One region of the Pontibacter sp. T17 genome, then DNA from elsewhere that is predicted to be linked to it. Evidence: riboswitches for the same ligand, from Rfam matches in the RefSeq annotation. Region 1 holds a riboswitch; the other holds the start of a gene.
What was found. Region 1 has a riboswitch for cobalamin ahead of AC2D8O_RS11795 (ABC transporter substrate-binding protein). Riboswitches for the same ligand answer to the same signal wherever they lie in the genome.
Positions count from the first base shown of each region.

Region 2: linked by a shared signal. The riboswitch ahead of AC2D8O_RS05510 (acyl-CoA thioesterase) and the one ahead of AC2D8O_RS11795 (ABC transporter substrate-binding protein) in region 1 are both predicted to bind cobalamin.

Region 1 is NZ_JBXVVW010000002.1:876,223-888,510, forward strand. Features, by position in the region: gene AC2D8O_RS11785 (hypothetical protein) at 1-8,059, opposite strand, end outside; gene mnmE (tRNA uridine-5-carboxymethylaminomethyl(34) synthesis GTPase MnmE) at 8,566-9,927, opposite strand; cobalamin riboswitch at 9,990-10,198, shown strand; gene AC2D8O_RS11795 (ABC transporter substrate-binding protein) at 10,232-11,404, shown strand; gene AC2D8O_RS11800 (iron chelate uptake ABC transporter family permease subunit) at 11,408-12,288, shown strand, end outside.
Region 2 is NZ_JBXVVW010000001.1:1,226,667-1,238,954, forward strand. Features, by position in the region: gene AC2D8O_RS05485 (winged helix-turn-helix transcriptional regulator) at 1-216, opposite strand, end outside; gene AC2D8O_RS05490 (type 1 glutamine amidotransferase domain-containing protein) at 336-1,082, shown strand; gene AC2D8O_RS05495 (TMEM175 family protein) at 1,094-1,711, shown strand; gene AC2D8O_RS05500 (NADPH-dependent F420 reductase) at 1,736-2,371, shown strand; gene chrA (chromate efflux transporter) at 2,352-3,491, opposite strand; cobalamin riboswitch at 3,859-4,074, shown strand; gene AC2D8O_RS05510 (acyl-CoA thioesterase) at 4,209-4,643, shown strand; gene AC2D8O_RS05515 (ribonucleoside-diphosphate reductase small subunit) at 4,656-5,642, shown strand; gene AC2D8O_RS05520 (ribonucleoside-diphosphate reductase subunit alpha) at 5,789-8,209, shown strand; gene AC2D8O_RS05525 (hypothetical protein) at 8,659-12,288, shown strand, end outside.

The DNA of each region.
Region 1 (12,288 bases):
TTGGCACGTCCGTATCCAGCCAGGTGTAGTTCTGCACGAAGTTGGTGGTGCCATGGCCAGCCACCGTTCCCAATACAGTTACATCGGTGAAGTCGGGGCTGAGCGAGCGCTGCACGATGAAATGCGAGTTGTTCAGCTCGTTGGCAGTTGTCCAGCGTACCGAAACCGTGCCTGCGCCCGTCAGTTCGGCTACAATGCTCAGGTAAGTCACCGGCAGCGGGTTGGTGCCACCAGTAGCGTTACCGAGAATGAAGTCGCTGAAAGCAGTGAAGTTGGTTGTAGACGAGATATTGCCCGTCATGCCCGAACCTACACCTCCCAGGTCTATCCAGCTGCTGCCATTTGACTTGGCAACACGCAGGTTGTTGGGGTCATTCACCCCATCATCGGCACCATAGCTGAAGCTGACAGCACCTGTTGCTATACCATCGTTAGGGGCCTGCGTAATGTTGTAGTAACGCACAGCCGATACGCGATCCAGGGTACCGGGCAGCGTGCGGGTAGCAGGCTTACCGGTGCGTACTTCAGTGGTGTAGGTGCGGCTGGTAGCGTTCGTCTGTGTCAGCGACAGTGTCAGCGGACGGTAGCTCGCTGCATCGTTACCGACAGGGAAGAACTTCACAACCGGCGTTGCCGAAGCCACAGTCTGCGTCATGGGGCCAACTACAAAACTGCTGGCGCTGCCACCGCTGAGGATAGCTGCAGCGCTGAGGATCAGACGGTGCGTAGCACTGGAGGTTACGATACCGCTGGTCATGGTCAGCTGATTGCCAACCGTAGTGCTGCCTGTACCTGTCAGGGCAATTGCACCAGATGGCTTGTTGAGCACCAGGTTGTAGAAGGTATTGCTACCCGACACATTCTGCGCGGCAGTACCGTTCAGTGTAACCGTACCGGTCCCGGCGGTATAGGTGCCTGCATTGTTCCAGTCACCAGCCACCGACATGTTGATGTTGTTGGTGTTGTTCACCGTAACACCTGCCCCGATGGCGAAACTACCATTCATGGTAAGGGCAAACGATGGGAGACTGATGCTGCCGGCGCCGGAGAAAGCCAGGTTACAGTAGGTGGTACGGCTGGCAAGGTTGCTCATAGGCAGCACATACTCAATGGTGCCGCCACCTGAAGCCACAAACGTGGTGTAACTCGCAGCCGGGAACGTGGTAGTGCGGGTTTGCAAACGGCCCGCGCCCTGAATGGTACCGAAGATGTGCCCGATGTTGGTACCGATGAACAACGTACCGGGGGTAGCGCCACCTGTCAGGGTGATGGAGTTGGCGCGACGGCCCGAGCCATTGGTATTCACACGGTGTCCTGGCAGAATCACCACCGGAAGGCCCTGCGGAATCTGGGGATTCACACTGGTGGCACCCGTCGGATCGGTCGTCCAGGTATTGGCGTCGTTCCAGTTGGCGCCCACCGCCATATTGGTGATGTTGGCTGCGCCATTGAAGGAATAAAGGGGCGTAATCGGGTTGGGGAAACGATCGCCATCACCAGCTGTGTAATCTACCGAGTTGGTGTTGGTGCCGTTACCGGGGGCCGAGTTCACGTTGCCGAAACTGATGAGCGAGATAGTAGCGCTGGAACTGGGTTCGCCAGTGGTCCATGCGCTGGGCGAGCCACTCAGGCGCGCAGCCACCAGCGTACCGGTAGTGCCCGTCATATCCGAAGCGGCGGGCGTGTAGGTGTGGCTCAGGCTGCTGAGAATGTTGCCAGTGCTGGTAACATTCCAGTAATAAGCCAACTGATACGACGTGCCGCCACCCAGTGTCAGCGGATGCTTCGAGTTGATGGGTCGAACCGTAATGGTCCCCGACGTCGAGAGGTTGGGCGTGGTGTAGGTAACAGGCGTGTACTTGCCTGCAACACCCACCGGATACACAAACGTAACGTTGGCGCCACTGTTGAACACCTTGGCAACACCAGCATCGCTGAGTGCGCCATTGGTGATGACCATGCGGGTAACAGAGCCAGCCGTAGCCGAGGCGTTTGGCCCGAAAGTCAGCAGCGTGCCGCCGATATCCAGCAGGCGTGTCGTACCAGCGGTCAGGTCCAGGGTACCAGTCAGCGTCTGGGTACCTGTCATCGTAACAATCTTGGTAGCTACAGCGCCACCAATGGTCAGGTTACTGATGGTACCATTGCTGCCACCCAGCGTGTGGGTGCTGGCAGCGCCCGCAAAACGAAGCGCCAGCGAACCATTGTAGGTGCCACTGTTGAAAATGCTGCCGTTCACATCGATAAACGTGATGGCCCCACCACTGGTTACTGTGCCCTGCGTGATCGTCAGGTTGTTGTTGATGGTGATACCACCCGCCAGTGTACCGTTGAAGGTCAGCGTACCTGCCGACTTATTGATCTCAAGGTCATACAGCGTCGCAGTAGAGCCAGTGTTATTGGTAAATGCCTGGGCGGCAGTACCATTGAAAACAGTGAGCGCAGCACCGTCAGCTTTGAACTGGCCGTTGTTGATTACATCGCCCAGAATCGTTGTGGTCAGGCTGTTGGTGCCCGAGTCGAAGATGGAGTTGGCACTGCCGGCACTGGTAGTAAGCGTCCCGCGGATGGTGAGCGGATGCACCTGTACTCGTGCAGTTACCGCATTGCCCGCGGCACCAGATACTGTCAGGTTGAACAGTGGTGTCGTAGACTCCACCAATATCGTCTGCGCGCCAGCCGTGGCAATACCCAGCTGAATGGTGCCTCCGGTAACATTACCTGTTTCGGGCAGCAGGTACAGGTCGCCGATAGAGCCGCCGCCGGCACGCTCTACAACCAGTGTACCACCGCTCATATTGAAGCTGGTACCAGTGTTGGAATAGAGCTCAAAAATACCTCGGGTATTCTGTGGATTACGACCCCGCACCGTTACCGTACCGTTCGACTGCGTGTATACCAGCGAGCCGGAGGTGATGGTCGTACTGCGTCGAATCTGGCCGTTCACGTTCAGTGCGCCACCGCTTACCGTCAGCTGCGAGTTACCGTCAGAGGTGTACTCGATATCGTTGTTGTTGTTGTTGCCAGCCACACCAACGTTTACCGTGCCATTCTGGATTTCCAGCTCACCGGCCAGCGTAACATCGTTGTTGTCGGCTGCGCTCTGTGCCAGGTTTACTGTGCCCTGCAACACGCGCAGACGGCCAGTGGTAGGAATATTGAACGTAGAGGTAGTCGAGATGGAAAGCGTGTTGTTGCGGTTCCATACCAACGTACCATTGGTCAGCGTCAGCCAGTTGTCGGCAGGCAGCGTTACAGTACCTGAAGCATCGAAAGTCAGCAGGGTTGCCTTGCTGGTGCCCTTGTTTACGGTCAGGTTGGTAAGCGTAATGGTGCCAGCACCCGTGAGCGAGGCATTATTGCCACCGCTCATTGTCAGGTTGATGTTGCCTGCACCGCCAGAGAAAGTGCCTGCTACACTCAGGTTGCCACCGACCGAAAGGTTGTGTGTACCTGCTATCGACTGGAACTGACCTGTTACTGCACCTGCACTTACGGTCACATTTCCTGCAACATTTACGGTTTGGGCTGTAGCATTGTTAAACAGAACTCGCCCGTCTTCAATCGTCATGTTACCGCCCACCGTAAGGGTACGCGAGTTGCCTCCGGTATTGAACCGAACTGTTCGGTTTGCATTATTGGTCTGGCTGAAGAGGGTAAGATTATTCAGCACAGTCAGGTCTACGTTCGGCAGGGTCATCTGCTCCGTACCGCCGGCAGCAGTGTTTCGCACCGACAGGTTCCAATAGCTTGTAGGAGCGGCGGGCAGTGTCAGAGCCGTAGCCGAACGATACTCGATGGTACCACCATTGGTGCCCAGGAAGGCGGAGAAGTCGCCAGTAGGAAAGGTCGCCGTCTGCAATCGGATGGTGCCTGTACCAGTTACGGTGCCCCAGTTACCGCCTGTAAAGGTTACGGCATTGAACGTTGCATTCGTAGCTACATCCAGCGCACCCATAGTAACGTTTGCTGTGAGCGTAACAACGTCATTACCGACAATTCGTACCACATAGCCAGTACCGGAAGGTGCCACACCACCTGCCCAGGTAGCATTCGTGTTGAAGTTACCACCGCCGGTGCCGTTGGAAGTAAACACCGTGGGCGAGGTAAACCCTGCACTACCTACGGTGTAATCACCATCGATAAAATCCTGCGTCAGCGTATTCCAGTTGGCGCCCGTCCGGAAGCTGCTGTTGTTGGGCGGGTTGGGGTTTACCACCGTAGTAGCGCCGGCATTGAAGGTGCCAGTACTGGTAGTCCAGCTGGAAGATGCCGCGTCATAACGCGCCACACGATAGTTCGCGGTTGCACCCTGCCGGTCTCCCGCGATATACGTGTACGTCTTGTGCGTGGCCGACAGTGTACCCGTCCAGCCAGCAGATGTTACACGCCAGTAGTACAGCAGTGCATTGCCCGTGGCGGTTAGGTTGGGGTGTGCGCTGTTTACCGGACGAACCGTGACAGTGCCATAGGTGCCCGTAGTGGTTGCGTTCAGCGTGGTGGGGGTGTACTTGCCACCGGAACCTACCGGGAACAGTACATCGCCGCTGGCTGCCGTAAAGGTGCGCGTAAGACCGCCGTTAGAGCTCTGGCCTGCCGTCTGGATGTGACGGGTAGCCGAGTAACCGGGTGAAGAAATCGCCGCTGTACTGCCCAGTGTCAGGTTGTAGCTGGCGAGGTCCAGAATCTTGTTGGCGGTAAGCGTAAGCGTACCATTCACCCGCTGGTTGGCCAGCAGCGAAATAGGTGCTGTCGCAGCGTTGGTGTTGTTTAGCTCCAGGTTCTGGAACACACCACTGCCGCTGCCGCCAATGGTCTGCACGGCCGCAGCTGTCTGCATCAGAATCTTACCACTGCCGGTATGTGTACCGGAGTTGACGATGTTGCCTGTTACGGTTACAGTCTTGCTGTTATCGTTCAGCGTGCCGCTCGTGATGGTAAGACCACCAGTGGTAACCGTACCCGCACCATTGAGGGTAAGTGTGCCGCTGGTTTTGTTCACCACCAACGAGCCCAATGTCAGGTTGGGTACGTTGTTAAACGACTGCGCACCAGTACCATTGAAAGTAGTGGCGGCACCGGGTACGTTATAGGTAGCATTGGTATTTACCAGCAGATCGCCGCCGACAGTGAGGCCAACCGTATTGGTGTTGCCATCCCAGGTAGTAAAGCCGTTCAGCGTAACATTGCCAATACTGCGCACATCAGTTGGCCCGCCTACAGCACGACCACGCACAGTAATATTTCCTGCACCGCTGGTATTGGTGACATTAATACGGGGCAGCGGTGAAGTGGAGTTGATGGTAAATGCAGCAGTAGCATCTGGGTAGGAGATATTGATTACACCGCCAGTTACATTGAAGTTGCCCGCGCGTGCCCGGATATCTATCCCATCGGTTGTTGCAGCTGTTGGAATGCTGCCAACAAAATTCATGGTGCCACCCGTCATGGTAAAGCTGTTGTTGGCAGATGCCATATCAAACAGCGGATATCCTGGCCAGGCACCAGGAGTAACACCAGAGCCCAGGATATTCATGGTACCGCCCGATATGGTGACGAAGGCAAACAAACCAACGGCAGAGCCACCTAACTGTGAAATATCCAGCTGCCCACCGGAAAGTTGTATTGCTGGGCCTGCGGAGTTACCATACAGGATACCCCCGGAAGCACCCGTGGAGAACAGCCCAGCTGTAATCCTGAGCGTACCCACCAGATAGGTTGCGGTAGCAGCTCGGTTGTTGTTGGGGCCGGCAAATTTGGTAACAACTACTCTTGCAGAGTCTACCCACAACTGTACGGGCACACCAATCTGAAGTGCCTGGCCACCCTCGGTGAGCGATTGGATACTGATGTTGTTGCCAAGCCGGAAAGTACCAGCCTCCAGATACAGCGCCTTGGTGGTATCTGCCGGAGGAGTATAGCCACCTGGGCCCTGTATGTTGGGCGCATACAGTCGGAAGTGAGTGGTGTCGGTGCTGAGCACACGCAGCGTGTAGGTCTGGTCGGTGCCCTTCCGCACGCGCAGACGATAGAAGTCGGTAGTGCCTGCACAGAACAGCGTTGCGTTATTGGCACCCGTAAACTTCACGTCTACCGTAGCACCATACCAAGCGCGCTGAAAGGGCGTATTGGCATACGTACCATTGTAGTAGTTGGCAGTGGTCAGGTCGGGCCCCTGGCCTACAGTCGTATTGAAGAATCGGGCGGTGCCTCCCCGGTTGTAGAAGTTGCCATTCAGTACCAGCTGGTGGCCACCGTTCGCTTGTGTAGCGCCTGCCGGAACCCCAGTGCCTACCGTGATGAGCCCACCCTGCTCCAGCGCCAGATCGCCCGTCACTCGGATGATGCGGCGCACTGTACTGGCATCGTTGATCTGCCAGGTAACTGTACCGGCCCCACCATTGCGACGAACGATCGTCAAATCGCCGTTGATGGTCCAGTCGCTAACCAGCGTATACGTGTAGTTGGTAGCCGAACCGTCTTCTTTCACCAGTTCAACGTTATTGAATATGGTCTGGCTGGTCGGCAGGTTGCCGGTAAAATTGTAGAACACAACCTTGCCACCTGTGGTTGCGGCAAAGCTGGTATAGGTTGCTGTCGGCAGGTTCCCCGAGTTGGTCCGGAGCGTACCCTGTCCTTCTACATTCCCGAAATTGTGTCCTGTAGTGGTTCCGAGGTCCAGCACACCGTCCTGTTCCAGTTGCAGATTGGCAATGGAGACGTTGCTGACGTTCATGGTTACAGTCTGTCCGTTCAGAATGACGGCCTTGTCGCCATTGGCAGGGCCATTTGTTGGCGAGTTGATGAGCGTAGAGCCAGAAGGATCTACCGTCCAGGTATCTGGGTCGGTCCAGTTGCCGGAAGTGTAGGAATAGTAGGTAATCGGATAGGCTACCGGCGTACCCAGAGTGTAGATATCGGTGTCAGACACCAGGCTGGCAGCGCTGGCCGTAAAGGTGTTCGCGCCGGTAGTGCCCGCCAGGGACGTCCACGTGCCGCCGCTTGTAGTACGGCTCCAAACTGTGTTATAGGTTGCGGCGTTGTCGCCGGAGAAAACGTCGTTGTTAACGTAATTGAAGGTAATAGGGGCAGTTCCAGTCGTGATGTTGCTGGTAGTGATGCGGAAGTAACGCGCGATCTTGCCCGTGTAAACGGTCTCCACCGTCTGCTTCACCGACAGCGTACAGACAGCAGCAGAACCACCCGTTACAGTACCTACTGTCACGGGCGCGTATGCGTTATAGTTGACTGTGGTACCTACCGGAAAGGTGTAGGCAACGCCTGCGGCGTTAGTGCCAATCCTTGCAATGGTACCGCCAGTGGCAGTGGTTGCATCGGGCACAATCATACGGGTAGCACTGAATGCTCCTGCACCCGGACTGATCGCTGCCGCATTGGCACTCATGAATACATTCGCAGAAGCTGCAATGTTCAGATAGCCGTCTGATTGCAGTGTCAGCTGGTTGTCGATAATGATGTTTCCACCAGTAACCGTAAGGTTGCGGCCCGACTTATTGATCGTGACGTTTCGGAACGCGGGTGTACCCGCACTTACCGTAATGGTTTGGTCGGCCGTCGTACTGTTGAATACAAAATTCACGAAGTTGTTGGCTGACATGGCCGTACTGAACGTGCCCGAGTTGAAATTGACATTCCCCCCAATAGTGATGGTGCCTGCACCATTAGCGCCATTGTAGGTAAATGCAGTTCCTGTCTGGTTGAAGTTCAGGTTACCAGAGATGGTAAGGTTGTTGGTATTGGCAGATGTCCACTGCAGCACGCCAGTACCCTGAATCGTCAGCGAGCCGATGGTGGCTGTCAGCGCGCCCGGCATCTGAACGGTGTGTCCGGTCAGGATGGTCACCGCCGGATTTGCTACCGACAACAGCCCACCTGGATAATCGCCTATAGTGGTGGCATTTACCCACCCTGCGCCATTCCATCGCTGCCATGTAGTGGTACCTGTCCATGACAATGGGCCAGCTTGTCGCGACCGGTAGTCACCCGTCGTTTGGGCCCATGTTCCATGACCTGTCAGGAGGCACAATACCAACAACATGGTGCCCACCCAAGCTGTTGTTCCTCTAATCCGATTCATTGCTTTGTAGAAAGTAGTTGTCGCCGCTTCTCTACAAAGGCATTGCCAAGAATCAGTATAAATGAGAAAAATGGACGAGCACGGGAATCTGACTGTCGAAATCGCTGTTTCTCTGTTTGGAAAAGCGTGAATACTGAAAAGAAGGTACACTCATCGCCAGTCTACAGCCGTCCTAAAGTGGGAAAAAAGAGACATAGCTCTCTCAAAAATGCCCTCAGTGACAGCGCCAGCAAGGATTTATCAAGGATTCACCTACTATTAATCACTGAGTTAAAACTAACTATTTTGCAGGATGAGTCCCCGCGTTAACACTTATCATCTTCCTTAAAAACTGAAATCTCCGAGCATTTTAGCATTCCACTACCAGCGGCTCGTTGAGTTTGTGTAATACCTATTCCCAATTCAAGAAACCCAACCAGCATTATATATTATAATTGATTCATCTATCCAGAATAGGCCAATTATAATCACTTACCTATGCAAAACTTGGAGAATATATTGCCCAGAATTTCGTCGTTGGTGATTTCTCCGGTGATCTCGCCCAGATAAAGCAAGGCATGGCGGATGTCCATCGCCAGCAGGTCGCCTGGGCGGCCAGCCCGCAAGCCCTCACGCACAGCCTCCAGACTGCCCTTGGCCCGCTCCAGCGCATGCAGGTGTCTCTGATTGCTCACCAAAGTGTCACCACCAGCCAACTCGCCAGCCAGTGCCGACAGCCGATGGGTGAGCACCTCAAGACCCACTCCCCCTTTGGCTGACAGACCAATATGCCCACTCGGCAGAAGCGCATCAGGCCGGGTATCCAGCTTGTTGGCTACAAACAACAGGTGCGCACCCTCACTCAGCGGCAGCTCGCGGGCATAGGCTTCCGCATCCTCGGGTGTACTCATACCAATGTCATACAACAGCACCACTACCATTGCTTCCTGCACCTTGGCAAGCGTACGGGCAACCCCTTCGGCCTCTACCGCATCCCCTGTCTCGCGGATACCGGCAGTGTCCATCAGCCGAAACTCAAAGCCGCCTATATATAAGGTATCCTCGATGACGTCGCGGGTGGTACCGGGTATGTCCGACACAATAGCCCGGTTCTCCTGCAACAGCAGGTTCAGCAGGGTAGACTTACCCGCATTGGGCCGCCCCACAATCACGGTCGGCAGGCCCTGCTTTACGGCATTGCCCGCAGCAAAACTCTCGATAAGGCCCCTTAGCGCAAAGATGGCCTCCGCCGCAGCGGCATCAAGTGCCCCGCGGTCCGCAAACTCCACGTCCTCTTCCACAAAGTCCAGCTCCAGCTCCACCAGTGAGGCAAACTGCACCAGCCGCTCGCGTATGCTGCGCAGGTGGGCACTGTAGCCACCACGCAGCTGCCGCATGGCCAGTTGTTGGCTTTGGGCCGAGCGCGCCGCAATGAGGTCGGCCACCGCCTCGGCCTGCGACAGGTCCATCCCTCCCGCCATGAACGCCCGCAGCGTAAACTCACCAGGGGCCGCCGGGCGAGCACCGTTGGCGGTCAGCAGCGACAGCACCCGGTGCAGGATATACGAACTGCCGTGGCATGACAGCTCTACAATATCCTCGCGGGTATAGCTGCGGGGCGCGCGAAACAGCGACAGCACGGCTTCGTCCAACACCGTCCCGGAGGGTTCGCGCAGGCGGGCAAAGTGCAGGGTATGGCTGGGCAGTTCGGCCAGCTTGAGGGCGGGCACCAGCGGCTGCACCACCTCCAGCGCACGGCTGCCACTCACACGGATAACGCCCAGCGCACCACTACCCGGCGGAGTAGCAATGGCGGCAATGGTGTCGGAAAGATCGGGAATCAGGGCCACGGCGCAAAGGTAGCGCATTGGCAGCGCCCCATGGTGGAATGGCCTGTGGCACGCGGCCTTTCCGTATGTTTGCACCGCTGGGTGATGCGCATGGGCCTGCCTGTGCCGTCTGAAAAGGGAATCCGGTGAGAATCCGGAGCAGTACCCGCTGCAGTAAGTGCCTTCTCTGTCACAGGAGAGGTGGAGCACAACCGCCACTGCGAGTAATCGCGGGAAGGCGTGCCCCACAGCAAGGCCGAGCCTGAAGACCTGCCCTGCACCAACCGGTAATCCTGCCGCTTTCGGGACCAAAAGCGAACCGCCCATGTCTATCGTCTCCTGGCGCGCCGTGCGTGCCGCCCTACTTTCCCTTACCCTGCTGGCCGCTGCCTGCACACAACAGCCGCGCATTCAGCATCCGACGCAGGCTGCTGCCGCCCTGCCAGACTCCTTCACCGTCAGCCATGCCAAAGGCTTCCGGATGGAAATGCCTGCACCGGGTGTGCTGCTGCTGCACATCCTGCGGCCTGCACAGGACACCCAGGACTCCCTTACGTTTGTGCTTACCCGCGCTGGCGTAACCGTACCCCCAGCTTACACCGGCCTGCCACAGGTGCAGGTGCCCGTGCAGCGCCTCGCACTGTCTGGGGCCTCGCAGGCAGCGATGGCCGCCGAACTGGGGGCTGTCTCAGAAATCGTGGGGCTCTCGGGCGCACAGTATGCCTATCACCCCGCTGTAAAACAGGCACTGGCGGAAAAGCGCATACAGGACCTGGGCCAGGAAGGCCTGAACCCCGAAACCCTGTTGGCCCTGAAAACCCAGGCCGTGGTAACCACTGCCGCCATTGCGGGCAGCGGCACCAGTGTACGTGCCGTAAGTGCCACCGGGCTGCCCCTTATCCCCATGGCCGACTGGCTGGAAGAAACGCCGCTGGGCCGCGCTGAATGGATCAAACTCATGGGCGCGCTCACGGGTAACAGCGCCAAAGCCGCGGCGTTATTCCGCCAGACTCAAACCCGCTATGACTCCCTCAAAGCCCTGGCCCGTGGCGTGCAGCACCGCCCCATTCTGCTGGTAGGATTGCCCTACAAGGATGTATGGTATGTGCCCGGTGGCAACAGCTACATGGCGCATTTCTTCATGGATGCTGGCGCCACTTACCCCTGGGCGGGCCAGCGCGAAACCGGCGGCCTGCCCCTGAGCCTCGAAGCCATTCTGCCTATTGCTCAGAAAGCCGAATTCTGGTTCAACCCCGGCCAGTACAAACTGACGCGCCTCGACGAGCTCCGCGCCCTCGATCCCCGCTTTGCATCGTTCCCCTCGCTGCGCCCCGGCAAAGTATGGATCTACAACCGCCGCCTGCTGCCCGACCTCACCAATGACTTCTGGGAACGCGGCCTCCTCTACCCCGACCGCGTGCTGGCCGACCTTCTCTTCATCCTGCACCCCGAGCTGCTGCCAGGCTATCAGCTGGAATTCTACCTCCCTCTTTCCTGACGAATGAACGCCCCGCTGCTTCGGTTTGCGCGTCAGCGATGGCTGCCTATATTGCTGCTGGGGGTAGCACTGGCCTTCCTGCTCGATCTCTGTTTCGGCGCCGTTGACATCCCACTCCCCGGCCTCCTACGGGCGCTGTGGCAGGCCCCTGCCCCCACCGACGACCCCGTCTGGAGCGTCATTATCCACCAGGTACGCCTGCCCAAGGCGCTCACTGCTCTCTGTGCAGGGGCTGCACTGGCTGTGGGGGGCCTGCTGATGCAGACGCTCTTCCGCAACCCCTTGGCCGGGCCCGATGTGCTCGGCATCTCTGCTGGTGCCAGTCTGGGCGTATCGGCGCTGCTGCTGGCTTCGGGCGGGCTGGGTATTGCCGCTGTGAAGGGCATGGGCATTGCCAGTGGGTCGTTGCTGGCTGGGGCCGCCGCTGCCGGGGCTGCACTGGTGCTGCTCATCGTACTGCTGCTGGCCTCACATGTGCGCGACGCCGTGGTGCTGCTGCTCGTCGGCATGATGATGGGTGCCACTACGCTGTCGGTGGTCAGCATCTGGCAGTATTACAGCGCCCCCGAGCAGTTGCAGGACTATCTACTCTGGACGTTCGGCTCGCTGGGCGGGGTGCCCCCTGCGCAGATAGCCCTGCTGGCGGCTATCACCCTGCTGGGACTGGGGCTGGCATGGGTATCGGCCAAACCGCTGGACGCCCTGCTGCTGGGCGAAGACTATGCCCGCAGTCTGGGCCACCATCTGCGCCGCAGTCGCTTTCTCATCATACTGGCTACCAGCCTGCTGGCGGGCGGCGTCACGGCCTTCTGTGGGCCCATTGCCTTCATCGGCATTGCGGTGCCGCACGTGGCACGGGGGTGGCTGGCCGCTTCCAGCCACCG
Region 2 (12,288 bases), on a different contig from region 1:
TGTGCGCTCGATGAAGCCGTCGAGTTCCAGTTCGCGCAGCTGCTGCGTCAGCATTTTGGGCGTGATGCCCTGAATCATTTTGCGCAGCTCGCCATAGCGACGTGTCCCGTCTTTCAGTCGCCAGAGGATGGGGAGTTTCCAGCGGCCACCGATTTTCTCCAGCGCCAGTTCTACGTGGCTGTGGTAGGTTCGGCCCTGATAATCGAAAGTTGGCATTTTTATTAGATTGTAAATCAACATTTAACACCAAAAGGTGCGTATGGTACCAAACAGTACATACTTGTTATAGGGAAATATAGAGGTCTAGTTTGCACATATACAACTTCTCGACCTGTATGAGTGCAAACCTTTCTATTCTGAATCCGTCGAAGCCCAAGCGTGTACTGCTGCTGGCTTCCAACGCAGCGGTGTCACCTGTTACCGGCTGGCCCGTGGGCCTGTGGATCGCCGAACTGGCGCACCCGTATCATGTATTTGCGGAGCAGGGCTATGAGATTACCATTGCCAGCCCGGAAGGGGGCAAGTTGGAAATTGACGGCTTCAGTGACCCGCGGCATGAGTCAGGCTATTCGGCCCATGATTTCCTGAGCCTGGGCTTTCTGGAAAGCAGCCAACATTCGGCTCTATTGGCCAATACACAGCGCATGGATACGCTGGACCCCGCCAGCTTTGATGCCGTGTTTATCTGCGGTGGTCAAGGTCCAATGGTTACTATGTATGATAATGCAGCCGTACACCAGTTCGTAGCCAAAGCCTATGAGGCTGGCAAGGCAGTGGCGGTAATCTGCCATGGTACCTGCGTGCTGCTGAAAACCCGACTTTCTACTGGGGAACTGCTGGTGCAGGGCAAAACGTGGACAGGCTTTGCCGACAGCGAGGAAGCCTATGCCGACAGCTTTGTAGGCATGCGCATCCAGCCGTTCTGGATTGAGACCGAAGCCCGAAAGTTGGCTGACTCCAACTTCATTACAGGTCCGCGCTTTGCGCCATTTGCTGTGCGCGATGGCCGCCTGATTACGGGTCAGCAGCAGTATTCCGGCGCGGCTGCGGCCAAGCTGGTAGTGGAGGCACTGGGTGTCTGATATCGCATGCTATGAAAGCGCAATCTCATTTTTCCGTTAGCCGCCTGGAGGCTTTCAGCGATGGGGTACTGGCCATCATCATCACGCTGATTGTTCTGGAGGTGAAGCTGCCGCACGATACGCCGGAAGCGGTGCTGGGGGAGGCTCTGCGGAGCCTTCTACCGAAGGTTGTTAGCTGGGTTATCAGCTTTGGCGTGCTGGGGGTTTTCTGGTTCAATCATCATCGGCTGTTTGCTCTGTTGAAGACCGTAGACGCAGGCCTCCTGTGGCTGAACCTGCTTACCCTTTTGATGCTGTCGCTATTGCCGTTCCCTACCAGCCTGATGGGCGAGTATCCTTCCAGTGCTTTGGCCGTCAGTCTATTCGGCATTACCATGGTGCTGGCCAGTCTGGCCTTTGCCTGTATGCGCTGGTATGCTACCCGCCATCCACTGCTGCTGAAGGATGGGGCGGATATGGCGGCGCATCGGCGGATGATTCGTCGGTCGTTTCTGCTGGGGCCAGCGGCTTGGTCTCTTGCCACTGCCATGGTGATGCTGCACCCTTTTGCCGCACTGGGATGTTATGCTTGTATCCCTCTGTTTTTTGTAACCTCGTACAGCCTGGTACAGCCAGGCACTGACCACTGATTCAACCTCACTTCACTTTCAGTTATGAATATCGCAATCATAGGTCATGGCCACGTGGGTGGCGCGCTCGCCAAGGGTTGGGCCAGCAAGGGCCACTCGGTGTGGGTAGGCGTCCGCGAGCAGCCAAATCCCAAAGCCGAAGCATTGGTAACGGCCGTCCCAGGGCTTAAAGTAACGGATATTGCCGCCGCCGCCGCCCATGCCGATGTAGTGGTAATAGCCGCCGTGCCCGCAGCTGTACACGACATTGCCAGCACCATCAAGCCGCATGTCAAGGGCAAAGTGGTAATTGAAACGATGAACAGCGTGTCGATGAAGCCGCAGGATTTTCATGACACCTACACCGCCTTGCGTACGCTGCTGCCTGAGGCTGATGTAGTAAAAGGTTTCAACAGTACTGGTTTTGAGAACATGGCAAACCCCCATTACAGCGATGCGCTTGCGGCCGACATGTTCATGGCCGGTGGCAGCGCCAAGGCCAAGGAGACGATGAAGCAGCTGGCGCTTGAGCTGGGCTTTGCCAACTGCTACGACTTTGGGGGCGAGGCGCAGGTGCCGCTGTTGGAGCAGTTTGCGCTGGCGTGGATCAACCTGGCCTTCAAACAGGGGCTGGGCCGCGACTTCATGCTGAAGCTGCACTTCAGGCCCAAAGGCCACTGAGGTGCAGCAACCCGCCTGCCGGCACCGCTACGAGCACCAGCCAGGCAGGGTTGAGTTTTGTGCGCCACAGCAATACCGCGCCGCACAGCAGTGCGAGGCCCAGTCGTAGGGGCTGGTGGTGCAGCGGCCAGGCCAACTGAACGATGGTGACTGCCAGTACACCAATGGCTGAGGCCGCTACATACTGCAGAAACTGTTGGAACCACCTGTTGCGCAAGAGGCGTGGCAGGTGGGGTGCCAACGCCGCAATGAGGACAAAGGCAGGCAGAAAGATGCCCGCTGTAGCCGCCAATGCGCCTTTCAGGCCCAGTAGCTTGTAGCCTATCCAGGTGGCTGTAGCGAACAGGGGGCCCGGCGTGATTTGCCCGGCCGCAATGGCATCCAGCAGTTCTACGGGAGTCATCCAGCCGTGCCGGGCTACAAGCTCTTCATTGAGGTAGGCCACCAGTAAGTAGCCACTGCCATAGAGTGTGCCACCTATTTTCAGGAAGATGCCGAAGAGTGTGGGTAGGGTAGGGGCCGCATAGGCACTGCTGCTGGCTCCTGCCGCGCCCAGTACCAGCAGGCTCCGGCTGTAGGGTGGACGGAAGGTGGGGAATAGTGCTGCTGTTGCCCACACTGCTGCCAGGCCCAGCAGGACAGGGGCTTCCGGCAGCCCCAACGCTACCAATAAGGCAGCAATCAGTGCAATGAGTATGCGGGGTGTGGTAGTAAGGGTGCTGCGCGAAAGCCGGTAGACGCCCGCCAATACGATGCCCACTGCGACAGGAGCGATGCCCCAGAGCCAAGGTTCTACTGCGGGCAGTTTTCCGTAGGCAGTGTGAAACCAGGCAAGGCCCAGCGTGATGCCTACCGCGGGCACAATGAAGGAAACCCCCGCCACGATGAGTCCGGCCCACCCTGCCCGGTGATAGCCAGTGTGGATGACCATCTCGGTGGAGTTGGGGCCGGGCAGAAGGTTGGTGAGGCCCAGCATTTCGGCAAAAGCATCGGCACTGAGCCATTTGCGCCGTTCCACTACCGCACGCTGCAACAGGGCGATGTGTGCCGCCGGCCCACCAAAAGCAGTGCAGCCCAGCACGAAACAGACCCAGAAGACTTCACGCAGACGGGAGGGCATGGCTGAAGGGAGACGCGGAAGATGCGATTGGGCGCAAGTTGGCGAGAGATTCCCCCACATCCAGAGCTCTCCACCAAAGGAAAGTACGCGCGTGCAGAGCAAATGTATGTGAAGTGGAAAACCCTTGGGCGGGTAGGGTGTGGACAACCCCGATGACTGTTGGGTTCAGCTGTTTGGTGAACGCAAAAATGCATGCACAGTAATGGGTTTTTCAGGCTGTGCAAGTTCTCCTTTCACAACCTCGCAGGTACCTAAAAGTGGCTGGGTGCATAACCCTCGACTTATCCACCTGGGGGTAAGTGTGACTAGTGTCTAGCGGCAATGCGACGTACCTTTATATCTGCATCCAAGGCGTTGGTTTGGCCGATTTGCAGCGACAGACTTTGGTTTGTAACTGCTTGAGGCTGATGAAAAAGGAATCAGGTGAGAAGCCTGAGCTGACGCGCAACCGTATGGGACGCCCAACTGTTCGTCCAGGCCTGACCCGCAAGGGAAAGGCGGGCAAAGTCACTGGCCCTGAGGCTGGGAAGACGAGACGAAACAGGTCCTGAGCCGGGAGACTTGCCCCACCTTGTGATGGAAGTGTCTGCGCGACTCAGACAGCTTTCCGGTGCTCTGGTAGTGGTGCCTTATATAAGGTACTGCGTCTGGGGTGTCGGCGGGCCATCGGCAGTGCAGCGCTCAGTTTGTTGGTACCTCTCATTTCCATCCTGCCGAATGGCCGAATCTTCTACCCCCTTGCCTACAGCCGCCGAGCGCGAACGGCTGTTGGCTGCCGAAACCCGCCAGTTCATGGCGGTGTTCCCCAATACCACGAATCATTACGATACGCTGTTTGGGGGCACTACGCTGAAGCACATGGACGAAGCTGCCTTCATCTGTGCCACCCGTTTCAGCCGAAAGAAGATGGTGACTGTTTCCTCCGACCGTGTGGATTTTCATCATCCCATTCCGGCAGGCACCTTGGTAGAGCTGGTGGCCAACGTGGTGCATGTAGGCCGCACAAGCCTGCGGGTGCGTGTAGAAGTTTTCGTGGAGGAGATGTACCGTGCACACCGCTACCAGGCAGTATCGGGCGACTTCACCATGGTAGCCATAGACGATACCCGCCGCCCCGTTCCCATCAACGACCTTCCGTCTGCCCACGCCTGATAACTCCTTCCCATGTCACAGTCCATCAACACCGCCAACGAGCCCCTGCTGCGCGACAACCCCAACCGGTTCGTGCTGTTTCCCATACAGAACGATGCCATCTGGAAAATGTACAAGAAGGCCGAGGCAAGCTTCTGGACAACGGAAGAGATTGACCTTACACCCGACCTCGTAGACTGGGAGAAGCTGACCGACGACGAGCGTCATTACATCAAGCACGTGCTGGCGTTCTTCGCCGCATCGGATGGCATCGTAAACGAGAACCTGGCAGTAAACTTCATTCAGGACGTGCAGGTACCTGAGGCCCGCTGTTTCTATGGCTTCCAGATTGCCATTGAGAACATCCACAGCGAGACCTACAGTCTGCTCATTGATACCTATATAAAAGATGGTGCAGAGAAGGACAAACTGTTCCGCGCCATCGAAACCGTGCCAGCTGTGCAGAAGAAAGCAGAGTGGGCAGTGCGCTGGATCACGAACGCAGAGTCGTTTGCCGAACGCCTGATTGCCTTTGCAGCGGTGGAGGGCATATTCTTCTCGGGCAGTTTCTGCGCCATCTTCTGGCTGAAGAAACGCGGCCTCATGCCTGGCCTGTGCTTCAGCAACGAGCTCATCAGCCGCGACGAAGGCCTGCATACCGACTTCGCCTGCCTGTTGTATTCCATGCTGCAGCAGCAATTGCCTACCGATCGTGTACGCTCCATCATCCTGGACGCCGTAACCATCGAGCAGGAGTTTATCCGCGAGGCGCTGCCCGTAAGCCTTATCGGCATGAACGCAGACCTGATGAGCCAGTACATCGCCTTCGTGGCCGACCGTCTGCTGGTGTCGCTGGGCTTGCCCAAGCACTACAACGTAGAAAATCCCTTCCCCTGGATGGAAATGATCTCGCTGGCTGGTAAAACCAACTTCTTCGAGAAGCGGGTTGGCGACTACCAGAAAGCAGGCGTCATGGCCAACAAGGAAGACCAGGTGTTCAGCCTCGATGCCGATTTCTGAGCACCCCTTCATTCACAGAACCAGAACTGACCGAACCCACTCCATATACCGCTCCGATTGTCATGTCAACGCATAAAGCACAACCCAACAATGAGACCCGTCCGCAGGAAGGCGTGGCTCCCCTGCATCCGTACGGCACCGACGGCATGTATGTAACCAAACGCAGCGGTCTGTCAGAGCCGATGGATGTGCGCAAGATTACCCAGCGTCTGGAGCGGCTGATGTGGAACCTGGATACCCGGCACGTGCATGTGACGGAAGTGGTGCGCCGCGTGCAGCAGGGCATGTACAGCGGTATCTCCTCGCGCGACCTCGACAACCTGGCTGCCGAAACCGCCGCCGCGCTCACCGTGCATCATCCCGACTATGCCATGCTGGCAGCGCGTATAGCCGTGAGCAACCTGCACAAGGAAACCCATGCCAGCTTCCGGCAGGTGGTGGAGGCGCTGTTCCGCTTCGTCAACCCAAAGAACAACGAACCGGCGCCTATGGTGTCGGAGCAGTTCTATCGGCTGGTGCAGGAGCACGCGGATGTGATTGATGCACACCTGGAGTTTCGGCGCGATTATGAGTTTGACTACTTCGGTTTCAAGACGCTTGAGAAGTCATACCTGATGCGGCTGGATGGCAAGGTAGTGGAGCGCCCGCAGCATCTCTTCATGCGTGTGGCACTGGGCATTCATCAGCACGACCTCGCCGCTGCGTTCGAAACCTATGATCTCATGAGCCAGAAGTGGTTTGTGCACGCCACGCCCACGCTGTTCAATGCCGGCACCCCCAAGCCGCAAATGTCTTCATGCTTCCTGCTGGCCATGAAGGATGACAGCATCGAAGGCATATACGATACACTGAAGCAGAGCGCTCTCATATCACAAAGTGCAGGCGGCGTTGGGATCTCTATCTCCAACATCCGCAGTTCAGGCGCCTACATCCGCGGCACTGGTGGCACCAGCAATGGCCTGGTTCCCATGCTTCGCGTGTTCAACGACACCGCTCGCTATGTGGATCAGGGTGGTGGAAAGCGCAAGGGCGCATTCGCTATGTACCTTGAACCCTGGCATCCAGATATCTTCCATTTCCTGGAGCTGAAGAAGAACCACGGCAAGGAAGAAATGCGCGCCCGCGACCTCTTCTATGGTCTGTGGATTCCCGACCTGTTCATGAAGCGGGTAAAGGAGAACAGCCACTGGAGCCTGTTCGACCCGCAGGAAGCGCCCGGTCTGGTAGATTGCTGGGGCAAGGAGTTTGAGGCACTGTATGCCCGCTATGAACAGGAAGGCCGTGCCCGTCAGGTGGTGAAGGCTCAGGATCTCTGGTTCCAGATTCTCGACAGTCAAATCGAGACCGGTACGCCCTACCTGCTCTATAAAGACCACGCGAACGGCAAGAGCAACCAGCAGAACCTCGGTACCATTCGCAGCAGCAACCTGTGCACGGAAATCATCGAGTACACCAGTCCCGACGAGGTAGCTGTGTGTAACCTGGCTTCCATTGCGCTGAACCGCTTCATTGTGTCCAACGAAGAAGCCGATGGCCGCTACGAGCTGTCGCGCTACGGCGATGGCTGGGTAGACCACAAGCGGCTGTTCGAGATTTCACGTGTAGCCACGAAGAACCTCAACAAGATTATCGATCTGAACTACTATCCGGTGCCCGAGGCCCAGCGCAGCAACATGCGTCACCGCCCGATTGGCATTGGGGTACAGGGCCTGGCCGATGCGTTTATTGCACTGCGTTTGCCCTTCGAGAGCGAAGAAGCCCGCCGTCTGAACCGCGACATGTTCGAAACCATCTACTTCGGTGCCCTCACCGCAAGTATGGAACTGGCGGCCGAGCATGGGCCCTATGAGACCTATGCGGGCAGCCCAGCCAGCAAAGGCCAACTGCAGTTTGACCTCTGGGGCGTACAGCCTACCGAGCGTTGGGACTGGGCAGACCTGAAGCAGAAGATTGCCGAGCATGGCCTCCGTAACAGCCTGCTGGTAGCGCCTATGCCCACGGCTTCCACCAGCCAGATTCTGGGCAACAACGAGTGCATCGAACCGTATACTTCCAACCTCTACACCCGGCGTGTACTCAGTGGCGAGTTCATCGTAGTGAACAAGCACCTGCTGCGCGACCTCGTGGAGCGTAACCTGTGGAACGAGCAGATGCGCCAGCGTATCATCGCGGGCAATGGCAGCATCCAGCACATTGCTGAAATTCCTGCCGAGCTGCGCGACCTTTACAAGACGGTGTGGGAGATCAAGCAGAAGGCGCTGATTGACCTGGCCGCCGACCGAGGTGCGTTCATCTGCCAAAGCCAGAGCATGAACCTCTTTGTGCAGGAGCCCAACTATGCCAAGCTTACCTCCATGCACTTTTATGGCTGGGAGCGCGGGCTGAAGACGGGCATGTACTATCTGCGCACCAAGGCGGCCACAGAGGCTATCAAGTTCACGGTTGATTCTGCCTATCTGCAGCCTGAACTGCCACTGGAGCTTCCTCCTGTTGACCCTGCCGCTGCCTATGAGGGGATGGCCTGTGCGCTGGATAACCCCGGTGCCTGCGAGGCCTGCGGTAGCTGACTTTTTTCTCCGATGATTGAGGCCCCATACCACGTATGGGGCTTTTTTATGATGGAGAAGGAGTTACCCACTTTTGGCCTTTTCGGTCCCCAGATTGGAAATGAGAGTTTGCTGTCTCGTGCGTATTAAGCCGATGATTCGTGGGCATGTCAGTATTTCCATCCTTTCCCCTCTTTTTGTTTTAGACATTTGGGCAACAAATGGATTTATTTAATGCGTTTATAGTTGTTTGTACATCGGTTTTTATGCGTATAAAAAGTGCCTTCTTGTAGCAGAGAATGGGTGTTCGGTCTGTATCAGAATGGGACGGAATCGATAGTTAATCGATTGTCACTGAAAATGGTGATGACAATAAAGGCTGATTTATGCAACCGAATTAATAGATTTGCATGTCGTCGTTCTACGGGTAATACTGTAGGCCGTAGACGCAGATTAGGCACACCACCTTTATGAAAAACCCTCTACCCAAGCAGTGGGGATGGCTCCTCGCATTCCTGCTGTTGATGATTTCCCCCGCGGCCCACGCCACGATTTACTATTCGGCGAATGGGGTTCCTAACGCCAACTGGAACAGCCCAGGCAGTTGGACGTTGAACGCCACTGGCGGCGGTTTCACACTGGCTTCCTCCGGCCTCATTACGGCTGGTCCAGGCTCAGGACAGGGAAACGGCACTGTCGCCGACTCAGTCGTGATTCTGGAAGGCGCCACCATTGTGATGAACACAGCCACCGCGCGCACGATCGCCTATTTGGAGATTCGTTCTGGTGGCAGGCTGATCATTACCAATAACATCGCCCACAACCTGGGTGTTGTGGTGGGTCAGGGTACCATGCGGTTCACAGTGAACCCTACGGCGGTTACTGCTGCCAACGCTACCGCATTTATGTCTGCTACGGGTGGTACCGTAGAACTGGCGGGTGCAAGTCACACGGTTAGCAACACACTTTTCGGGCAGACCTACAATAACCTGACCCTTACCGGTGGCACTGCCAACAACAAGACCATTACCAGTCTGGTAACGAAAGGTACTCTGCGAGTTGACAGTCTGGCAACGATGGTGATTGACCATGCGGCTGTACGTACGATTTCAATTGGGGGTGACTTCACCATCACCAGCACCCTGCCTGCGGGTCAGTTCTCTGTTAACAGTTCGGCCGATGCCGGTAACCGGGAGCATGATATTACTGTAGGTGGCAACGCAACTTTTGGTGGTGCTGCCACGGTGCGCCTCAGTGCCTCCGCCACAACTTACCGCGTGAATATCAACTTCACTGCGGGTGATAAGAACCAGACTTTCGGCGTTAATTGCCCTACTACTGTCTATCGTGTGGTGGTAGACAAGGGTACGGATGCTACCTACGAACTGCATCTGTTTGCCAACAACACCAGCAACCTGACCATTCAGGGCCCCACCAATGCTTGTGGTGGCACAACAGGCGCCGACCTGCCCACTACCTGTAACAACGGCCTGGCCTTGCGTGCAGGCATTCTGCGTATTGGTGCCAACATCAACCTGGCAATGGCGATCGGTGGCAACTACAACATCGACTTTGATGCCGAGCTGCAGATTGACGGTGGCACGCTCACCTTTACCGGCGCTACTGCGATTGTGCCTTATGGCATTCTGCGTGTAAAGAGCGGTACACTCAATGCTACCATGAACGATGGTATTGCCATCCGCTATGGTGGCCAGTGGATCACCGAAGGCGGTACTACCAACGTGAACGGTTTCCGCGTAGCCCTCGTCGGTGGTGTTAACAACAAGCCCACCATTCGCATCACGGGTGGCACCATCAACCTGGCAGCCAACGGCAGTACCACTGCTAACATGAGTCTGGACGATCCAAACACGGTGTTCCAGATGAGCGGTGGCCAGATCAACATCATTAATAATGCCAACCGTAACTTCTGGAATGTTACCTCTGCTTCTGAGAACATTTCAGTGACAGGTGGCCTGGTACGCGTGCGCACCAGCTCAAGTGCCGGTAACATCATTGCAAACAACCCCTTCTGGGACCTGGAAGTGGTGCGCTACGGCAACAACAACTCTGTAACTGCTGCGTCGGCAATTACGGTTCTCAACGACCTGACAATCATTGACTCCACCGCTGGTGCAGCCAACGTGCTGACCATGGGGGCCAACAACCTGAGCGTAGGCCGGAACTTTGTCATCAATGCCGGTGCCGAGTTTGCACCGGGTACGGGCAGCTCTGTGCTTTCGTTCATTGGTCGGAACGGCAGCCGTTTTGAAAACCGGAACACAACGGGAACCTATGCGCTGCAAAACCTGACGGTAGATAAAGATGCTGATACCAGCACAGTTCGCCTCGTGAGCACAGGCCGTGCCACCAACAGCGTGTTTGCGACGGTAGCCCAAACGTTGAGCATAGTGCGCGGGCGGCTCGATTACAACGCATTTGAATTGGGTATTGCCGGGACGGTTTCCATAACTTCCACCAATACCCGCATCGGCGGCAGCACTTCTGCTGGTCGCCTGCACCTGACCAGCGCTTCGGCTCAGACCATCACGGTGCCAGCATCTGCCAACTTCCGCATTGGCCGCCTGCGGCTCAGCGGTGGGGGCCTCAAAACCCTTTCGGGCAGCAGCATCGACACGCTGAATGTACTTCAACTGGCGGGTGCCATTTTTGACATTGGCCTGAATGGCGTGATGGTGCAGGACTCACTGGTGGCTGGTACGGCCTTCTCTGCCACAAACCACATTCGCACTGCCGGCGATGCGGGCAACTCAAGTCTGATCCGCTTCATCGGTGCCGACGGTACTTATACCTGGCCACTGGGTACGTTCGAGTCGGCCGCAACGCGTTATCGCCCGGTCACCGCTACTTTCACGGGTGTAGCTGCCGCAGCTAACCGCGGCTACCTGGCCATCAGTTTTGATGTAGACCGTTACGCTGGTCTTGGTGGCGCCGACCCCAACGCACTGCAGGCACATTGGTTCACCCGCGTGGTGTCGGGCTTTGCCACACCTCCGACGGTTCGCTATACCTTCCAGTCGGTTGCAATTGACTGGCCTTCCGGTGTGGTAAACAATCCCAATACGTGGTTCCCCGGTGAGGTAAACCTCTCGACAGCAGCCCGCACCTGGCAGAATGGTGCAGGTGCCAGCATTGACGGCACTGGCTTGCTGACCCTGCCTACCGCGGGCCTTCCCGTGCGCAACGCAATGTTTGCAGCTGGCACTGGTACTGCTGCGGGTGATGCCTTCTTCGGCACGGTAGCACGCTTCTGGTATCGTGATGCTGCTGCCAATGGCGACGCGCAGGATGGCCAGCCCTGGAGCAACAACACCATCTGGTCTACCGACGCAACGCTCACCTACGATGGTGCCGCCTGCGCCTGTACGCCTACGGCTGGCTCGATTATCTATCTGTCGCGCGACCCTGACATTGCCGACCGCGACGGTGCACACTGGTTGTATACAGAAGGTGTTGGTGTCAACCTGCCTCCGGCGCTTGCTGGTGTGGTCTTTGAAGACCGTGGTGGCTCTGGCTGGGCACCCCGCATCACCATTCGCCAGACATCAGGTAACGTAAACCTGGGTCTGCTTCGCAAGGTGAGCACAACCTTCACTACGGAGATTTTTGTGGAGGGCCAGCCTGGAACGCCTGATGTGATTCCGACACTGGTAGGTACTGACTTTACCGAGTACAACGCCTCGGCAAACGCCCGCTTTAACTTCCGTGTGATGGGTGCCGGCGAACTGAATGTACTTGCATCGAATGGCTTCCCGACCACTTACCCCGAGCTTCGCATCGAGGGTAACGGCAACAATACCGACCGTTTTGTTGTGTTCGAAGACAACATCAACGTAAACGAATCGATCCTGCTTGACTTCGGTGGTGGCCTGCGCCTCCACGATGGTGCCAATGGCGACATTACAGTTGCAGAAGGTGTTCGCGTAGGCGCTCCAGGTGGTGGTGAATATGGCCGCATCGAGTTCAAAGCATCGGGCGCTGTGGCCCGTCGCCTCGAAATCCTGGGCACCTTTGCCAACGTAGCTGCCAACCCCGGTCTCCAGATCTCCGGCTCCAACTCGGTGTTTACGGTTAACAAT